Regions from separate parts of the Pseudoalteromonas nanhaiensis genome, predicted to be linked through region 1. Evidence: predicted binding sites of a transcription regulator. Region 1 holds the regulator's gene; the other holds the start of a gene.
What was found. Region 1 encodes NrdR, which represses ribonucleotide reductase genes. Its sites were predicted from a motif close to AAACACNANATNTNGTGTTT; they were not measured.
Positions count from the first base shown of each region.

Region 2: the regulator NrdR is predicted to act here: its motif matches at 4,047-4,066, upstream of nrdA (class 1a ribonucleoside-diphosphate reductase subunit alpha).

Region 1 is NZ_JBPNYQ010000010.1:125,734-136,232, reverse strand. It holds gene dxs (1-deoxy-D-xylulose-5-phosphate synthase) at 1-235, shown strand, start outside; gene ACSFVZ_RS10980 (ligand-binding sensor domain-containing diguanylate cyclase) at 295-3,381, opposite strand; gene ACSFVZ_RS10975 (phosphatidylglycerophosphatase A family protein) at 3,415-3,900, opposite strand; gene thiL (thiamine-phosphate kinase) at 3,897-4,871, opposite strand; gene nusB (transcription antitermination factor NusB) at 4,916-5,326, opposite strand; gene ribH (6,7-dimethyl-8-ribityllumazine synthase) at 5,342-5,806, opposite strand; gene ribBA (bifunctional 3,4-dihydroxy-2-butanone-4-phosphate synthase/GTP cyclohydrolase II) at 6,004-7,119, opposite strand; gene ACSFVZ_RS10950 (riboflavin synthase) at 7,162-7,815, opposite strand; gene ribD (bifunctional diaminohydroxyphosphoribosylaminopyrimidine deaminase/5-amino-6-(5-phosphoribosylamino)uracil reductase RibD) at 7,820-8,959, opposite strand; gene nrdR (transcriptional regulator NrdR) at 8,962-9,411, opposite strand; gene glyA (serine hydroxymethyltransferase) at 9,519-10,499, opposite strand, start outside.
Region 2 is NZ_JBPNYQ010000003.1:136,386-146,884, forward strand. It holds gene gyrA (DNA topoisomerase (ATP-hydrolyzing) subunit A) at 1-2,216, opposite strand, end outside; gene ubiG (bifunctional 2-polyprenyl-6-hydroxyphenol methylase/3-demethylubiquinol 3-O-methyltransferase UbiG) at 2,393-3,103, shown strand; gene ACSFVZ_RS04675 (HAD family hydrolase) at 3,103-3,777, shown strand; gene nrdA (class 1a ribonucleoside-diphosphate reductase subunit alpha) at 4,170-6,455, shown strand; gene nrdB (class Ia ribonucleoside-diphosphate reductase subunit beta) at 6,527-7,657, shown strand; gene yfaE (class I ribonucleotide reductase maintenance protein YfaE) at 7,657-7,929, shown strand; gene ACSFVZ_RS04695 (YaeQ family protein) at 7,926-8,453, opposite strand; gene ACSFVZ_RS04700 (TonB-dependent receptor) at 8,608-10,499, shown strand, end outside.

The sequences.
Region 1 (10,499 bases):
TAGCGAGTTGCTGAGTAGCCACGATGTGATTGTTACCCTAGAAGACAACGCCATTGCTGGCGGTGCGGGTTCTGCTGTGAATGAGTACTTAGCTGCAATTAAAGCAAATGTGACTATCTTGAACTTAGGTATTCCAGATGAATTCATTAAGCATGGTACGCAAGACGAAATGCACGCCGAAATGGGCTTAGATGCAAATGGCATCTTAACTAGCATCAAAGAGTTTATGGCCTAAGCCGTACACTAATAAAACAAAAAAGGAGCCTTAAGGCTCCTTTTTTGTCATCGTTTATATTAGCGCATCCAAACCTTAATATCAGCAAGACCTGTTTCTTGAAGAACACCCAGTTGTTTATCAACATTATTATTTTGCTCAAACTCAAAAGCATCTAATTGTTCATCAAAGGTAATATTTGCAACGCCATCACCACCGCGCTTTTTCACTTGGTGTAGCGCGATATCAGCTAAATTAACAGACGTTTCCCAGCCAATCACTTGACCACCCAATAAAGGTAATGGATAGAAAGACCAGCCAATAGACGCAGTGATGGTGGTCGATTCCCCATTTGGTAGCCTAAATGGGTTTGCTGCAATTGCTTCACACAAATCAGCAACATAATTGTCTATAGCTGTACGTTTGAAATCACGTAATAAGAGTAAAAACTCATCGCCACTCCAGCGTGCGACATAGTCTGAGCCTTGTGTCCGGCTATTCAACAATGTCGCCATTTGCTGTAAACAACTATCGCCTGCAAGTGGTCCATAGGAATCATTGATGCGGCTAAAGTTATCAAGGTTAATTATCAGTAGCACCAACGACTTACCCTGTGCTTGCAATGATTGCGAATTACGTTGGAAATGTTCAATATCTTTAGGGAGCTGATCAAACAAGAAGCGACGACTACGAAGCCCTGTTAGCTCATCTGAGTGACTGACTAACTTAAGCTGAGAGTTTACTTGGTTAAGCTTATCGTTGGCTTCACGAAGCTCTACGGTGCGCTCTGTAACTAAGCTTTCAAGTGCTAATTGTTTACGCTTCTCTTGCGCCCTAAACACCCAAAACACGAGGTAGAACAATAAAATAAAACTACTTGTGATCAAGAGTCTAAAGTAAATGGTCTCGTCAAAGCGACGTGGAACAACGAATGTGTACTCGGTACGACGAGCCTTTTGCCAATCTTCACCACCACGTTTGGCTTCTAGCTGAAACAAAAATGCCCCCGGCGGTAAATTTGTATAAATAGCCTCACGGCGGGTGTTTGCATAGCGCCAATCACTGTCTAAACCACTCAGTCGATATCTAAACTCAATACTTGAAGGAGCAAAATAATCAATTGCGGTATATTTGATTGTCACATCGCGCTCATCAATTTGTAGCTCAGGTTTATCACCTAAAGTAGCGGTACTTAAGCTTCGCAGCGGCGTAATAATACTTTCAATACGCGGCTTAAGCGCTTGCACACCAAAAAGCTCAACACTTTTAGGTATTTCAACTACCCCTTGTAAGCTTGGGTACCAAATAGAGTTACCTGTGTCTGCAACAGCATCATGGCCAAGACCAGCACAGCACTGACTGGCTTTACCATCTAATTGTCGGTCAAATGATGAGATCACTTGCTCTACTTTTAAGCTCTCGATATCAGTACCAAATTGCTCTACCGGCATGCGGTAAACGCCCTTCATGGTACTTACCCAAATACGTTTTAACTGTTTGTCATAAACAAGGCTGAAAATCGAGCCGTACGGTAGGCCGTCTGTTGCATCAAGTTGACGCCACTGACCTTGGGTGCTGCGATAAAATAAACCATCGTTAAGAGAGCCAATTAATATCCCCACCCCTTCAATATTTAAAATACTGGTGACGTAGGCACTTTCTAAGCTAGTTTGGTCGCCAATTTTTTCAATACCACGGTCAGTAAAGTAATAAGCCCCTTTACTGGTACCTATTAAGCCAAAATTTTGCTCATCAAGCACATAGGTAATAAATTTACTGCTCAAGAATGCATTGTAAGCAAAAGGTGTTAAACCACCGTAACTTAAACGGTACATACCGCGGCCAGTACCGAGCCAAAAACCGCCTTTACTAGAACGGCTAATTGCGAATACAGGGTTATCGCGCAGTGCTCGTCCAGGCACTGTATACAAGGTTTGATTCTCATAGTAAAAAACACCGCGACCTGTAGCAATGTATAAGCGGTCACCATCAAACTGCAAATCGTGTACTGCAGCCCGACCAAACTGATTACTTGGTATTTGATTTACAAAATTCTTATTGTAATCGAAGTAGCCGACACCACTGCGGTTAGCCACCCATAGTTTGCCATCAGGTGCTTGGCTAATCGCCATCACCGCTTCTGTCATATTTGAAATAGCTGAGTGGCGCTCAATACGCCCTTCGTGAGCAAGCCATAACCCCTCACTGAAACTTGCCAGCCAAATATTATTTTGATTATCACGGAAAATATCTGCAAACCAAATACTTTGATCAAGCTGACTTGGCTCAACCCATTGCCAGTCCCCCGAGTTATCTCTAAAGAGTAAACGGCCATAAGTTGAAATCCACAACGCTCCATCTGAGTCGCTCATAAACTTGTAAACGGCAGAGTTACTCGCGTTAGGAAGTGGGAATGGACGCAGCTCGTCATCTAAATCAAGAAAGTAGGCACCAAGCTCAGAGGCAAGGTATAAATTACCCTCAAGCCACGCCATATCATGAATGATGGTTTGCGCTAGGCGCTCAGGCAGAGAGACTTTTGCGGTAAGTTCTAAGCGCAGCTTTGCAAAATCAGATGAAGTATTAGTTAAACGTAGTAAGTGGCGCTCGTTAACCAGCCAAATACCTTCTGGCGACAGCGCCATTTGGCTCACTGAACCAACTATTTGCGTGATTGCCGTAGCATTTGATACTGGCACGACTAACGCAGAGTTTTGGTTTAGAGTGACTTGATTTCGAGCAACATAATAAAGGCCGTTGGCTGCAATCCAGATACTGCCTTTAGAGTCTTCAAGAATGTCGCGCACTGGGCCTTTAACATTAAAGGTTTGCGACATCATCGTTCTTGGATCGAGGGTTACTATCCCGTTTTTAGTGCCAACCCAAAGTAACCCCGTACTATCAACTAATAGCTTGTTAATACCATTACTTGGCAAGAAATCACTATTTTGTGTGTTGAAGTTGGTGAAAGTATTACCATCAAAGCGGCTCAAACCGAACTGAGTACCCAGCCACATGTAGCCTTGCTCGTCTTGAGCGATGCTCTTAAGAGATTGAGATGGCAAGCCGTTTTGGATATTCCATTGTTTGACGACGTAGTCAGTAATAGATGCAAACGCAGGCATACTGCATAACACCAACAAACAGACAACTAAAAATCGCATCATATACTTGCCACCAAGTAACACTGTATTAATCGTTTAAAAGGGTAAATAGCCAGCTTTAAACAAAGCCTGTACACAAATTAATGAAAAAATACCTGCTAAAATATCATCAGCCATGATGCCCAAGCCACCGTGTAAGCGCCTATCGAGAATACGAATAGGGCCTGGTTTAGCGATATCAAAAAAGCGGAACAATAAAAAACCAACTAACAATGACTGCCAACTAAGTGCAGCACCAATCATGGTGATATAATAACCAGCAACTTCATCCCAAACAATGGCAGGATGATCATGCACCCCTAAGTCATCTGCTGTTTTACCACAAGCCCAGATACCAAATACGCTGATCACAATTGCAAATACAATCTGTAACCATAGCGGAAAGTACATGGTTGTAAAAATAAATGGTAATGCAGCAAAAGTACCAAAGGTGCCAGGTGCTTTAGGTGCTAGGCCTAAACCAAAACCCAAACCAAATAATTGATGTGGGCGTTTTAAATTAAATAATCGGTTACTACTCAAACCGGCTCCTTTGCAAAGTGTTGAAACCCTTTACCTTGATAGTTAAATTTTTCACCATCAAGTAGTAGTTCAATTTCACTTTCGCCACTTTTTATTTGCCCAACACAGCTGGCTTCGACGCCATATTGACGAAGTTTCATATCAACCATGCTTTTATTGCTTTCAGGCACAGTAAAAAGTAATTCGTAATCGTCGCCGTAATTTAAAATATAGTCAAACTGTTCAGGGCGTGGAATTGATGCGTTGACAGCATCAGACACAGGTACTTTATCAACATGGATCACTGCACCGACTTGCGAAAGCGCCAATACATGACCTAAATCAGCTAATAAACCATCAGAGATATCGATGGCAGCAGAAGCCGCACCTCTTAACACCTGCCCAGCTGCAACTCGCGGAGTCGGGTAATCGAAACGATTGTTTAAATAACTTAAGTGCTCAGGCGCGATGTCGAAACCTTGCTTACGTGCTTCGATCGCAACACCTGCATCACCCAGTGGCCCGGTCACATAAATCCAATCACCTACCTTTGCACCACTACGACGCAATGCTTTGCCTTCAGGCACAATACCTTTGGCACAAATAGTAATTGTGAGCGGACCTTGTGTAGTGTCTCCACCGATGATTTGCACATTAAAGTATTCCGCAATTTCATGCATACCTTCTGTGAACTGCTCAATCCATTCCATATTCACTTCAGGCAGGGTCAATCCCACTGAAATCCAGGTAGGTTCAGCACCCATTGCAGCCAAATCACTTAAGTTAACAGCTAACGCCCTATGCCCAAGGGCGCGAGGAGAAATGTCATCAAAAAAGTGTACACCTGCAACTAATGTGTCGGTTGTCACAGCTAATTGACAGTTTTCTGGCACAGTGACCAACGCACAATCATCACCTATACCAAGGTTTACATCACGACGGATGATACCGCGACCTTTAAAGTAACGGTTAATTAATTCAAATTCCTTCATTCACAAAAAAGCCGGCCCAAGCCGGCTCTCCTTTACGGGGCTACTTACTTACGCAGCTCTTTAACTGCTTTATCAAGTACACCGTTGACAAACTTATGGCTGTCTTCAGCACCAAACATTTTAGCAAGCTCAATACCTTCATTGATTGCTACTTTGTATGGAACGTCTTCACGGAATTTCAGCTCATAGCCAGACAGACGTAAAATTGCTTTTTCGACCATGTCTAACTCATCTGCTGGGCGTGCTAAATGTGGCGCAACGATTTCATCTAATTGCTTACAGTTAACAACAACACCGCGTGCTAGGTCTTTGAAATATTCGACGTCGATTTTAGTCACATCATTTTCAATTAACATTTGCTGTTCAATATCAGCAATTGGGTTACCGCTTAACTGCCAAGAGTATACGGCTTGAAGTGCTAAGATACGTGCTTTACGTCTTGCTGCTGGTTTCACAGAGATTCCTTAAACTTAAATTTTGTCTAACACATTAACCATTTCAAGCGCACCTAAAGCAGCTTCGCCACCTTTGTTACCCATTTTGGTACCTGCGCGCTCAATTGCTTGCTCAATGCTTTCAGTGGTTAATACGCCAAATGCAACCGGGATATCGTACTCAAGTGATACTTGTGCAAGACCTTTGTTTGATTCGCCTGCGACTAAATCAAAGTGTGGTGTACCACCTCTGATCACAACGCCTAGAGCGATGATTGCATCGTGTTCTTTCTTTGCTGCAACGCGTTTCGCTGCTAAAGGTAATTCAACGGCACCTGGTACGTAAACAACAGTAATGTCGTCGTCAGATACGCCACCTGTGCGCTTAAGCTCATCAACAGCACCTGCTAATAGGCTGCTACCAATAAAGTCATTAAAGCGAGAAATGACAATGGCAAACTTTTTGCCCGGTGCGTATTTATTACCTTCAATAATTTTCATTTAATAACCCTAAAAAATAAGTTTAAGCGGTTGCGATTGCGCAAAAATTACGGCGCATAATACCACAAAAATATAAAAGTAGCCTAGTTAACCTGAACTCTGGCTAATAAATCTAACTCTAGTGGCTACTCGTAACGCTAACCGCATTGAATTTAAATAAAATTACGAGTAAACCTCTTAATTAAATTACGCGTTAACTAAGATTGCGGCTCAACATAGTCAACCACTTCTAAGTGGAAACCTGATAGTGCATGGTATTTTTTCGGACGGCTCATTAAGCGCATTTTTTCAATACCTAAATCAGCCAAAATCTGCGAGCCCACACCGACAGTACGCGATGTCCCTTGGAATTTACGATGATTTACATTTTCACCCGCATCTTCGGCAGCAAATGCTTTTACCATTGCTTCAAGGTCTTCAGTTGATTCTTGCTTACCCAAAATAACCAGCACGCCATTGTGTTCTGCAATGTAAGCCATCGCATCCGATAAGCCCCAACTGCGATCAGCACTACGATCAGATAATAAAATATCATTGAAGGTACTTTGTAAGTGAACACGAACAAGCGTTGGCTCTTCTTTCGATACTTCACCTTTTTGTAAAACATAGTGAAGTTGACCATCGATGGTGTCTTTGTAGGTAACTAAATCAAACTCACCGTGATCTGTTGGCAGTTTACATTTAGCAACACGCTCAATGGTGGTTTCGTTTAGGTTTCTGTATTCGATTAAATCTGCAATAGTGCCAATCTTTAAGCCATGCTCTTTTGCAAAAACTTCAAGATCTGGACGACGTGCCATGGTGCCATCGGCATTTAAGATTTCAACGATCACAGATGAAGGCTCAAGACCCGCTAAACGAGCTAAATCACAACCGGCTTCGGTATGACCTGCGCGTGTTAACACGCCACCTGGTTGCGCCATAATTGGGAAAATATGCCCAGGTTGTACGATATCGCTCGGCACAGCACCTTTGGCAATAGCTGCTTGAACTGTACGTGCTCGGTCAGCTGCTGAAATACCTGTCGTTACGCCTTTCGCTGCTTCAATCGACATAGTGAAGTTAGTTGAAAAAGCAGCACCGTTATTTTTAACCATTAACGGCAAATCTAACTGCTGGCAACGCTCTTGCGTCATCGTTAAACAAATTAAACCACGACCGTGTGTTGCCATAAAATTGATAGCATCAGCACTGATATGCTCTGCTGCGATGATTAAATCGCCTTCATTTTCTCTGTCTTCATCGTCCATTAAAATAACCATTTTACCGGCTTTAATGTCATCGATAATTTCTTGCGCGCTGTGTAGATTCATAATGTGCCCATGAGAGTATGATTAATAGTGACGTATCTTTGCTTATTTAATAAAACCAGCTTGTGCTAGCAAGCTCATTGATATGTCTGAACGGGAAGGTTGTTCGGCCCCTTTTATTAGACGCTCTAAATAGCGAGCAATCTGGTCAACTTCTAGGTTCACCTGAGTACCCACTTGAAATTCTGCAATCGTTGTTTGCTCTGCGGTATGCGGAACAATAGTCAACTTGAAGCGGTTTTGCTCGACCTCGTTGACCGTTAAACTAATACCATCAATACATACCGAACCTTTGTAAGGAATGTACTTCATTAAATCATTGTCAGTACTTAGCCAGTACTCTGTTGCACGGGCATTAGGACTGATACTTTCTACAGTCGCAATACCATCAACATGACCAGATACTAAATGCCCACCTAAGCGAGAAAGTGGTTGCATGGCTTTTTCAAGGTTAACTGTTTGACCTTTTTTATAGTGAGCAAAGCCCGTTAAGCTGATTGTTTCGTTTGATAAGTCAGCACTAAAACCATCGCTATGTTTAGCGACAACCGTCAAACACACACCATTGGTGGCAATACTGTCACCGAGCTTAACGTCTTTCATATCCAAATTAGTGCTTTGAATACGAATAGCTAGGTCACCTTGCTTTTGTGTTAGTTCAACAATTTTACCTGTTGCTTCAATAATTCCAGTAAACATAGTGCTACTCTTTATTTTCAATGTGTGTGGCTTGCTTTGCTTTTGTCGCTGTTAAGCGAATATCGTCGCCAATCATCACTGTATCAGTAAAGGTCAGTTCAGTGATATCACTCATCATGGTAACTTCTGCAAAGTTTAGTAAGCTTTTCCCCATATCACCTATTAACTTAGGGGCAATATAAACAATGTATTCATCAATTAAATCTTGCTCAGCAAATGCACCGGCAAGGGTCGCACCTGCTTCGAGCCAAATATGGTTAAATTGCAGCTCAGCAAGACGCTTTAAAACCGCTGATAAATCAACTTTATTATTAACTGCTGGTACAACTTCGTGTTTAACAAAGTGAGGCCATTGATGCTGTTTATCAAGCGATGTAGTGAAAATAATCACCGGACTTTCAATGCTAAATAATGCAAGTTCAGGCGTTAACCTATTTTGTGAATCAATAATCACACGAGTAGGTTGACGCAAAGGCAGTGACGTTGGCATATCAAATGGCAGCTCATCAATGCGTACATTAAGTTTGGCATTATCGGTCATAACCGTATCTGCACCAGTGAGTACCACGCAACTTTGGGCACGAAATGCTTGCACATCTTGGCGCGCTTTAGGCCCTGTAATCCACTTACTTTGGCCATTATTTAGCGCAGTTTTACCGTCTAAACTGCAAGCCATTTTACAAATCACATATGGCAACCCAGTTTCCATGCGCTTTAAAAAGCCTTTGTTTAAATCGCGCGCTTGTTGTTCAAGTAAACCTGATGCTACAGCGATACCTGCATCAGCTAAAATCTGTAGACCGCGACCACTCACCGCTGGGTTTGGGTCGACCATGGCAGCTATAACTTTGCTAACACCCGCTGCTTTTAAACCTTCGGCACAAGGCGGTGTGCGTCCATAATGACTACAAGGTTCTAAAGTCACATATGCGGTGGCACCTTTTGCATTATCGCCAGCCACTGCCAGAGCATTAACTTCAGCATGGCCCTGCCCTGCTAGTTGATGAAATCCTTCACCGACTATTTCGCCATCTTTAACCAGTACACAGCCAACATTAGGGTTTGGTGTTGTAGTAAAACGACCTTGTTTAGCTAGCTCTATGGCGCGTGCCATATAAGCCGTATCAAGTTCTGTGAATGACATAGTTAATCACCTAAACGAGCGATTTCTTCACCAAACTCGCGAATATCTTCAAAAGAACGGTAAACTGATGCAAAGCGAACATAAGCCACTTTATCTAGTTTTTTTAGTGACTCCATAATGCACTCACCAATTAAATGGCTAGAAATTTCACGTTCACCCGTGGCACGAAGCTGAGATTTAATAATGTTGACCACTTCATCGACCTGCTCGGTGCTGACAGGGCGTTTTTCTAGCGCACGATGCAAGCCATTGAGTAATTTGTCTTCATTAAATGGTTCACGACTACCGTCTTGCTTTATGACTCTTGGCATCACAAGTTCTGCGCCTTCAAAGGTGGTAAAACGTTCGTGACATTCGTTACATTCACGTCGACGCCTAACCTGGTGGCCGCCGCCAACAAGTCGAGAATCAATTACTTTAGTATCTTTTGCGGTGCAAAAAGGACAATGCATAGAGTTCAACTTCCGTTTATTAAAAACAAAAAAGGCCGCTTATTAAGCGGCCTTTATAATAGCAAAAAACAACGCTATTGTTATCTTAATTACGGTTCAACCAATAATTAAGCGTAAACTGGTAATTTTTTACAGATAGCTTTAACTTTCTCTTTTACTTCAGCTTGTACAGACTCATCATTGATGTTGTCTAGTACGTCACAGATCCAGCCAGCAAGCTCTTTTGACTCTGCTTCTTTGAAACCACGGCGAGTAATAGCCGGAGAACCAATACGAAGACCAGACGTTACGAACGGTGAACGTGGGTCATTAGGAACTGAGTTCTTGTTTACAGTGATGTTAGCGTTACCTAGTGCAGCGTCAGCATCTTTACCTGTGATATCTTTATCGATTAGGTCAAGAAGGAATAAGTGGTTGTCTGTTTTACCAGAAACAACTTTGTAGCCACGCTCTTGAAGAACTTCAACCATAGCTTGAGCGTTCTTTACCACTTGAGCTTGGTACGCTTTAAATTCTGGTTGTAATGCTTCTTTGAAAGCAACTGCTTTAGCAGCGATGATGTGGCATAAAGGACCACCTTGACCGCCAGGGAATACTGCGCTGTTTAGCTTTTTGTAGATTTCTTCATCACCACATGCAGAAACGATTAGACCGCCACGAGGGCCCGCTAATGTTTTGTGAGTTGTCGTAGTAACAACGTGTGCGTGAGGGATTGGGCTTGGGTATACACCCGCTGCGATAAGACCAGCAACGTGAGCCATATCTACGAATAAGTATGCACCAACTTTGTCAGCGATTTCACGGAATTTAGCCCAATCAACGATACCTGAGTATGCTGAGAAACCAGCGATGATCATTTTTGGTTTGTGCTCTAATGCTAGCGCTTCAACTTGAGCGTAATCAATTTCGCCTGTTTCGTCATTTAGGCCGTATTGAATTGCATTGTACGTTTTACCAGAAAAGTTAACGTGTGAACCGTGAGTTAAGTGACCACCATGAGCTAAGCTCATACCTAGTACTGTATCATGTGGCTGAAGAAGTGCTTGGAAAACAGCTGCGTTTGCTTGTGAACCCGCATGAGGTTGAAC
Region 2 (10,499 bases), on a different contig from region 1:
GGACGTACGCCTTTAAAGCGAATTTCCGGGTTACCGTTTTCATCAAGTACAGGGTTACCGTTTTCGTCTAATACTTCAGACTCTTCAGCTTCTTTAAAGCGTACAACTTTACCAGCATCAGTAAATAGCATGATTTCATTCGTGCCATCTGTGATATCAACCCCAATTAGGCTATCGCCTTCATTAAGGTTAACGGCAATGATACCGCTCGCACGTTGGCGGCTATAAGCTGTTAATGGTGTTTTCTTAACTGTACCGAACGCAGTAGCCATGAAGATGTATTTATCTTCTTCGTACTCACGTACCGGTAAGATAGCAGTAATACGCTCATCTGCTTCAAGTGGTAATAGGTTAACAATTGGCTTACCACGCGCTGCACGGCTTGCTAATGGTAACTGATATACTTTCAACCAGTATAAGCGCCCTGCAGTTGAGAAGCACAGAATTGTATCGTGTGTATTAGCAACCAATAGACGCTCGATGAAGTCTTCATCTTTCATCTTCGTAGCTGACTTACCTTTACCACCACGACGCTGTGCTTCGTAGTCAGATAATGGTTGATACTTAACGTAACCTTCGTGAGAAAGCGTTACTACAACGTCTTCTTCATTGATTAGGTCTTCAAGGCTAATATCGTGAGCAGCAGCGCTGATTTCAGTACGACGCTCATCACCATATTGTTCTTTAATTTCTACTAGCTCGTCACGGATAACTTCCATTAGACGATCAGGGCTTGAAAGAATGTGTAAAAGCTCGGCAATTAGATCAAGTAACGTTTGGTACTCGTCTAAGATCTTCTCATGCTCAAGACCCGTTAGTTTGTGTAAACGTAGGTCAAGAATTGCTTGTGCTTGTTGCTCAGATAAATAGTATTGACCATCACGAATACCTAAGTCTGCAGCTAACCAATCAGGGCGAGCAACGTTATCTTCACCTGCTTTTTCAAGCATAGCTTTAACAGTGCCTAGCTCCCAAGGGCGAGCTGTTAGTGCCACTTTAGCTTCAGCTGGTGTTGGTGACTTACGAATTAGTTCGATAATTGGGTCGATGTTCGCAAGAGCAATTGCTAAGCCTTCAAGCGTATGAGCACGGTCACGGGCTTTACGTAAATCGAATACTGTACGACGTGTAACAACTTCACGACGGTGAATGATAAACGCTTCAAGCATTTCTTTAAGGTTAAAGCACTTAGGTTGGTTGTTATCAAGTGCAACCATGTTCATACCAAACACAGTTTGTAACTGAGTTTGTGCATATAGGTTGTTTAAGATTACTTCACCAACATCACCACGTTTGATTTCGATAACGATACGCATACCGTCTTTATCTGATTCGTCACGTAGTGCGCTAATACCTTCAATTTTCTTATCTTTAACTAACTCAGCGATTTTTTCGATAAGACGCGCTTTGTTAACTTGATAAGGGATTTCGTGAACGATGATTGTTTCACGACCGGTTTTTTCGTCAACTTCGATTTCAGCACGAGCACGGATATATACTTTACCACGACCTGTTAGGTACGCTTGCTCAATGCCTTTTTTACCGTTGATAATCGCCGCAGTCGGGAAATCTGGACCCGGGATATATTCAATTAGATCTGCAATTGACATATCTGGGTTTTGAATAAGCGCTAAACAGCCGTTAATAACTTCTGTTAAGTTATGCGGAGGAATGTTCGTTGCCATACCAACCGCAATACCTGATGAACCATTAACTAGTAAGTTAGGTACTTTAGTAGGTAATACGTCAGGAATTTGCTCAGTACCATCATAGTTAGGTACGTAATCAACGGTTTCTTTTTCTAAGTCAGCTAATAATTCATGTGACATTTTCGCCATACGGACTTCCGTATAACGCATTGCTGCCGCAGAGTCACCGTCAACAGAACCGAAGTTACCTTGGCCGTCAACAAGCATATAGCGTAATGAGAAAGGCTGCGCCATACGAACGATGGTGTCATATACCGCGCTGTCGCCATGTGGGTGGTACTTACCGATTACATCACCAACAACACGTGCTGATTTCTTGTAAGGTTTATTCCAATCATTATTGAGTTCGTTCATTGCAAATAAAACACGACGGTGAACTGGCTTTAAGCCGTCACGTACGTCTGGCAATGCACGTCCAACGATTACACTCATTGCGTAATCAAGGTACGAATTTTTTAATTCATCTTCAATATTGACTGGCAGAATTTCATTGGCGAGATCAGTCATTTGATTTCACATTCCTTCAGTATTGACTCACAAAGAGGCACAATGCCGTCTTAAGAGCTTTAGTTATTATTTCCAGACCATGCTATCACAATTTATTTAGATTTACAGGCGCTAAATCTTTGCGATTTAGTAATTTCCCCCTATATAATGGCCTCAGATTGACGAGGAAGTTTTTTATGACCGAACATCAAAATGTAGATAATGCAGAAATTGCAAAGTTTGAAGCCATCGCAGAACGTTGGTGGGACCGCGACGGAGAGTTCAAACCTCTTCATGAAATAAATCCTCTTCGCTTGGATTTTGTCGCCGATAAAGTAGGCGGCTTATTTGATAAGGAAACCTTAGATGTTGGCTGTGGTGGCGGCATCTTAAGTGAAAGCATGGCGCGCATGGGCGCTAAAGTAACCGGTATCGATATGGGCCAAGAGCCACTCACCGTTGCTAAGTTACACAGTTTAGAAACAGGTGTGCCTGTTGACTATATAAAAGTACCAGCAGAACAGTTTGCGGCTGAGCACCCTGCTCGCTTTGACGTTATTACCTGTATGGAAATGCTTGAACATGTTCCAGATCCTGCGTCTATTATTCGTGCTGTAGCAGAACTTGCTAAACCGGGCGCCGATGTCTTCTTTTCAACACTAAACAAAACACCAAAGGCCTACTTGTTTGCCATTGTGGGTGCAGAAAAGCTTTTAAAAATGGTGCCTGAAGGTACCCATGACCATAAAAAGTTTATCAAACCTGCACAACTTATTGCCTGGGCAGAAGAAGCGGGATTAAAAGTAAGAGCCAGCACAGGCCTGAACTATAACCCGTTCTCTAAGCAGTACAGTTTAAATGATGATGTAAGTGTTAATTACATCCTGCACTTTGAGAAATTAGCCTAATGAGTGGTGTAAACGCACCCTCTATCGATTTTGATGCTTTTATTTTTGATCTCGATGGTACGCTCCTTGATACCGCCGATGATCTGGGTCATGCATTAAATCGTGTATTAGCCGATGCAGATATTGCCCCAGTCGCTGAACATATTTATCGTCCTGCAGCTTCAAACGGAGCCAATGCATTATTAGAGATTGGTTTTGGTGATAAGTGGCCTGATGTAGAACAACTGGCTTTACGTCAACAGTTACTCGATTATTACGCTGATGATATTGCCGTACACAGTAAATGCTTCAACGGCATCGAGCAGCTTTTAATTGCACTTGAGCAAAACAATATTAAGTGGGGCATTATGACCAATAAGCCCGGCTTTTTAACTGAGCCCTTAGTGCAAGCGATCCCATCTTTAAGCAATGCTCAAGCCGTTGTCAGTGGCGATACATTAGCTGTTTCAAAACCATCACCGGATCCACTGTTACATACAGCTGAGATCTTAGCGGTTGATCCAACTCGTTGTTTATATATCGGTGATGCTGAGCGAGATATTCAAGCTGCAAAAGCAGCTAATATGTACAGTGCAACGGCGCTTTGGGGTTACATACCGAGTGTTGACGCTGCGCTTGGCTGGCAGGCAGATTTTAATTGGCATTCGCCAATTGATGGCTTTAACCATATATAGTGTTATTTATTATCTAAAACACCATATATTGTGATCTGATTCACTTTTGAACATTCTTTGATGATAAAAAAATCAGTCGAAATTTATTTTTTAAAACGGTAAATTTTCTGGATCTTGAGTTGATTTCTACAAATTTCGTCGTCTGTGAATGTTCAAAGGTTAATGGTCACTAACACAATGCGCTTATCCAATAGTTATCCACAAAATGGGGCAATTCTATCCCTTGCAAAACAGCGCAGACCACACTATCTTGTGATCTGCAATTTAAACAACACCAGATATTGTGGCTAAATGTTATTCAATTAGCTGCATATAGTGTTTAATAATAATAATTACATAAAGAATACCTTTGTCTTTACAACTAAAATTTCCCAAGGAATACAGGCAAAACTATGAACCAACAGCTATCTGTAAGCAAACGTGACGGCCGTAAAGAGTCACTCGATCTAGATAAGATCCATCGCGTAATCGCTTGGGCCGCAGAAGGTCTGAATAATGTGTCTGTCTCACAAGTTGAATTAAAATCACATATTCAATTTTATGATGGCATTCGCACCGACGACATTCATGAAACAATCATCAAAGCGGCAGCGGATCAAATCTCAAAAGATACGCCTGATTATCAATACCTAGCTGCTCGCTTAGCTGTATTCCACTTGCGTAAAAAAGCGTATGGCCAATTTGAGCCACCACGTTTATATGATCACATTACAAAATTAGTTGAAGACAAACGTTACGATCAGCATTTACTTGTCGACTACACAGAGCAAGAAATCGATGAGTTAGACTCATATATTGATCATAATCGTGATTTAAACTTCAGCTACGCTGCTGTAAAGCAACTTGAAGGTAAATATCTAGTTCAAAACCGTGTTACTGGCGAAATTTACGAAAGTGCACAGTTTTTATATATTTTAGTTGCGGCAAGCTTATTCTCTGATTATCCAAAAGAGACACGTCTTGATTACATCAAGCGTTTTTATGATGCAGTGTCTACATTTAAGATTTCATTACCTACACCAATTATGGCCGGTGTTCGTACACCAACACGTCAATTCAGCTCATGTGTATTGATTGAATGTGGTGATAGCCTTGATTCTATTAATGCGACATCGTCTGCGATTGTTAAATATGTTTCGCAACGTGCTGGCATTGGTATTAACGCGGGCCGTATTCGTGCTCTTGGTAGCCCTATTCGTAACGGCGAAGCGTACCACACAGGTTGTATTCCGTTTTATAAACACTTCCAAACAGCGGTTAAAAGCTGTTCACAAGGTGGTGTTCGTGGCGGTGCAGCAACGTTGTTCTACCCACTTTGGCACTTAGAAGTTGAAAATCTTCTTGTCCTTAAGAACAACCGTGGTGTTGAAGACAACCGTGTACGTCATCTTGACTACGGTGTCCAGTTCAACAAATTAATGTATAGCCGTTTAATCAAAGACGATTACATCACATTGTTCAGCCCGTCAGATGTACCGGGTCTATATGATGCATTCTTTGAAGATCAAGCGAAGTTTGATGAGCTATATGTTAAGTACGAACAAGACGAGTCAATTCGTAAAAAGCGTATTAAAGCAATTGAGTTATTCTCAATGTTTGCTCAAGAGCGTGCAAGCACTGGTCGTATTTACTTACAAAACGTTGACCACTGTAATACACACAGCCCGTTTATCTCGACTGTGGCGCCAATTCGTCAATCTAACCTATGTTTAGAAATCGCATTACCAACTAAGCCACTTAGCAATGTAATGGATGAAGAAGGTGAAATTGCACTTTGTACGCTATCTGCATTTAACTTAGGTGCGATTGAGTCGCTTGATGAGTTAGAAGAGCTTGCTGAACTTGCAGTACGTGCCCTTGATAACTTACTTGATTTCCAAGACTACCCTGTTCCTGCGGCTAAAAACGCAACGATGGGTCGTCGTACGCTGGGTATAGGTGTAATTAACTTCGCATACTACCTTGCTAAAAACGGTAAACGTTATTCTGATGGTAGTGCTAATGCCTTAACTCACAAAACGTTTGAAGCAATTCAATATTACCTAATGAAAGCATCAAACGAGTTAGCGAAAGAACGCGGTGCGTGTCCTAAATTTAACGAGACAACGTATTCTCAAGGCATCATGCCGACAGATACTTACAAGCGTGACCTAGATCAGTTCTGTAATGAGCCACTTCATTTAGATTGGGATTCATTACGTGCGAGCATTAAAGAGCACGGTATGCGTAACTCTACGCTATCTGCATTGATGCCATCAGAGACATCATCACAAATCTCTAACGCAACAAATGGTATTGAGCCACCACGTGGTCATATCAGCGTTAAAGCAAGTAAAGATGGTATCTTAAAGCAAGTAGTTCCAGATTATGAAAACCTGAAAGACAACTATGAGCTACTGTGGGATATTCCATCAAACGATGGTTACCTACAGCTTGTTGGTATTATGCAAAAATTCGTTGACCAAACGATTTCTGCAAACACTAATTATGATCCATCTAAGTACGAAGGCGGTAAAGTACCTATGAAGGTGCTATTAAAAGACCTACTGACTGCTTATAAACTTGGTGTGAAGACCTTGTACTACCACAACACACGTGACGGTGCATCGGATGCTCAAGATGAGCTAACACCAGAGGTAGAAGATGACGGTTGTGCAGGCGGCGCTTGTAAAATCTAATTAAATTAATAACATAACAAAAGCGGGCTCATTTGCCCGCTTTGTCCTGACTGTTTTTTTGAGAAATCACTATGTCATATACAACTTTTAGCCGAAACCATAATAACCAATTACAAGAACCGATGTTTTTCGGCCAAACTGTAAACGTGTCACGTTACGACCAACAAAAGTACCCTATCTTCGAAAAGCTAATTGAAAAACAATTATCGTTCTTTTGGCGTCCTGAAGAAGTTGACGTAAGTAAAGACCGTCTTGACTTCCAAGCGTTACCGGACCACGAAAAACACATCTTTTTAAGCAACTTGAAATATCAAACCTTGCTAGATAGTGTGCAAGGTCGTTCACCTAACGTTGCGTTACTACCCATTGTGTCTATTCCTGAGCTTGAAACTTGGATTGAAACATGGGCGTTTAGTGAAACAATTCACAGCCGTTCATACACGCATATTATTCGTAACGTTACGCAGTCTCCTGAGCTTATCTTTGATGATATCGTCAGTAACGAGAAGATCAGTGAACGTGCTGATGCGGTTACCAAATACTACGATGATTTAATCAATATGATTTCTGTTTACAATCTATATGGTGAAGGTAAACATGTGATCAACGGTGAAGAAGTAAAAGTCAGCTTATTTGACCTTAAAAAGCAACTTTACCTAGCTATGATGTCGGTTAACATTCTAGAAGCTATTCGTTTCTATGTAAGCTTTGCCTGTTCATTCGCGTTCGCAGAGCGTGAACTAATGGAAGGTAATGCGAAAATCATCAAGCTTATTGCCCGTGATGAAGCGCTCCACTTATCTGGCACGCAACACATTCTAAATATCATGCAAGAAGGCAAAGACGATCCTGAAATGGCAATCGTTGCTGCACAATGCCGTGAAGAAGCGATTCAGATGTTTGTTGAAGCTGCTGAGCAAGAAAAAGATTGGGCTGAATACTTGTTTAAAGATGGTTCTATGATTGGCTTAAATAAAGATATCTTATGTCAATATGTTGAATACATCACAAATGCGCGTATGACAGCGGTTGGCTTACCTGCACAGTTCGAAAGTAAGAGTAACCCTATTCCATGGATCAACTCTTGGTTAGTATCAGACAACGTTCAAGTTGCTCCACAAGAAGCTGAAATTAGCTCTTACCTTGTAGGCCAAATTGATTCTCAGGTTGATGCATCAGATTTTGGTGACTTCGATCTGTAATGAGCACTAACACTACTGCAGAGGTTATCCTTGCAGGAACAGACAGCCAGAGTCTCGAATTTGATTCTGGCTGTTCATCTCTCCTTGAATGCCTAGAACAACACAAAATAGACGTCCCCTACCAATGCCGTGAAGGTTATTGTGGCGCATGCCGCGCTAAATTAGTCGAAGGTGATGTGAATTATAACCAAGAACCACTTGCGTTTGTTCGCTCAGGTGAAGTGTTGCTGTGTTGTAGTAAACCCAACGGTAAGGTAAAAATTGAACTTTAATGCCACACAAGATCGTTTGTTTGGTAGAAGTTTTCTTTGTCTGAGACACTTACTGTTTGTTGATCTATCGTTACATCCCACTGTAAGTTTTTAGTCAAATGGCTCGCCAATTGCTCAATAAAGTTTCCATCAAAGGCAATTAAATGGCTGTTATTTATCAGCTCTAATTGATGCTCATATTCTTGTAACCACTCATTGTTTAGCGTAGTTACAACCCATAGTTCGTCAACACGTTTAGCAATTTTACTCAATATTGTAAAATCAGGTTCTCCAACTGCTAGCCACATTTCATAATGCTCATCAAGGGCTTTAATTGACACATCTGGCTCACTACTTTTAAGCCGTGCGTTCATGGTTGCCATTTTATTATGAGAAAATAAGCAGTAGCTTAAAAGCTTTAACACAAAATGTTCATAGCTTTCTTGCCTATCACATGCCGTGGTGAAAACCTCTTGGTGATTTCGCTGTTCGCGCAAATCTGCAATAGTAAAATTGGCTTTAAAAACACGATTCTTATCAGACATAACGAATGTCCATCTAACTGAAACATTCTAAGTATAGTTTACGGTGTAAAATTCGCGACTTAGTTAAAAGTTATAGTATAACGTTATTGCAGATAAAAAATTGCAGTGTTATATTATATCACAACACTCAACAACAAACTTAGAAGTAGTAATAATGAAGCAAATTTCAATTCTTTCTAGTGCTGTTGCCGCTGCGCTGTTCTCTCAATCAACAATGGCTGCTGTGATCACAGGTCAAGTATTAGATAAAAATCAGCAACCTATCAGTAACGCTGAAGTTCACGTTCATGGTAAGTCACAAAGCGTTGTGACCAATAAACAAGGCCAGTTTAAAATCGATGTAGATAACAAAGGCCAATTACACATCAGCAAAGATGATTTTATCGATAAACGTGTTGAAATTAATGGTGACAATCAAAATCTAGTTATTACTCTCACGCCAACATCTGTAGAAACAGTTGTTGTCTATGCTTCTGCGCTTCATAAAAATAGCCTTGAAATGATCTCACCTGTTAACGTATTGGCTGGTGATAATCTTAAAAATAAGGCTAAGCCGACCTTAGGCGAAACACTAAAAGGCCTACCTGGTGTGAATGCTAGTTATTTTGGTCCAGTTTCATCAAGCCCAATCATTCGCGGCTTAGATGGTCCGCGTGTGAAAATCACTCAAAATGGCCTTGATAGCAGTGATGCATCACGTATTGGCCCAGATCACGCAACATCAAATGACAGCCTAGCCGCTGAACAAATTGAAGTGCTACGAGGCCCTGCTACCCTACTTTACGGCTCCGGTGCGATAGGTGGTGTGGTAAATGTTGTTGATAATCGTATTCCTACCGACAATATAGACACTTTAACAGGCGCTGCGCAATACACCCATGACACAGTATCAAACACCAATACTTATGCCGCAAAACTTGAAACCGGTAATGAAGGCTTCAACTTCCATTTTGATGGCACAAAGCGCAAAGGTCATGATTACAAAACACCAACATTCGAGCTTCCTGAAGAGCATGACGAACATGAGGGTGAAGATCATGAAGAACACGAAACCGCTAACCGTGTAGAAAACACTTTTATCGATAGCCAAAATGTTAATTTTGGTACGAGTTATGTTGGCGATCACCTAACACTAGGTGTGTCATATGGTCGCATCGAAACAGATTACGGTATTCCTGCCCATGAACACCATCATCACGAAGAGCATGAAGAAGGTGAGCATCATGATGAACACGAAGGTGAAGAAGAACACGAAGAGTCTGTCTTCGCGCAATTAGAGCAAGATCGCTGGCAAGGTTACATGAGCTATGCGCTACATGATAACTGGATTGAGAATATCTCACTACGTGTGGGTTACACAGACTATAAACATGCCGAAATTGAAGATGGTGCAGTTGGCACTGTGTTTTCTAACAAAACCACTGAAGCACGTGCAACCGTTGAACATAAATTAGGCCTTTGGCACGGTATGGCTGGCTACCACTACACAGAATCAGACTACGATGCTGATGGTGAAGAAGCCTTTACACCAGCAAGTGTAACTAAAACCAATGCACTATTCATGCTTGAAGAGCGTCAATTTGGTGATGTAACCGTTGAATTGGGCGCACGTATTGAGGATTACCAAATTGACTCGGCTGTTAGTATGGCAGAGCATCATCATGACCACGCTCACGAAGAGGAAGAAGGTCACGATGACGAAGAAGCAGAAATCATCAATTACAGCGAAGATTTCACAAATCTAAGTTTTTCTGCAGGTGCAATCTGGCAATATCAAGAAGGCCAAAGTGTTGCGCTTAGCGTATCTCGTTCAGAGCGCGCGCCTCTTAGTGCTGAACTACTTTCAAATGGTGTACACATTGCAACTGGCACATATGAGTTAGGCCTTGGTTATCATATCGAAGACGGAGAAATACACTTTGAGCCTGAAGATATCGATCAAGAAACTGCAACCAACTTTGATTTAAGTTTCCGCCGCTTTATTGGTGACTTTGGTTACACCGTTAACTTTTTCTACAACGACATTGAAAACTACTATTACCAGCA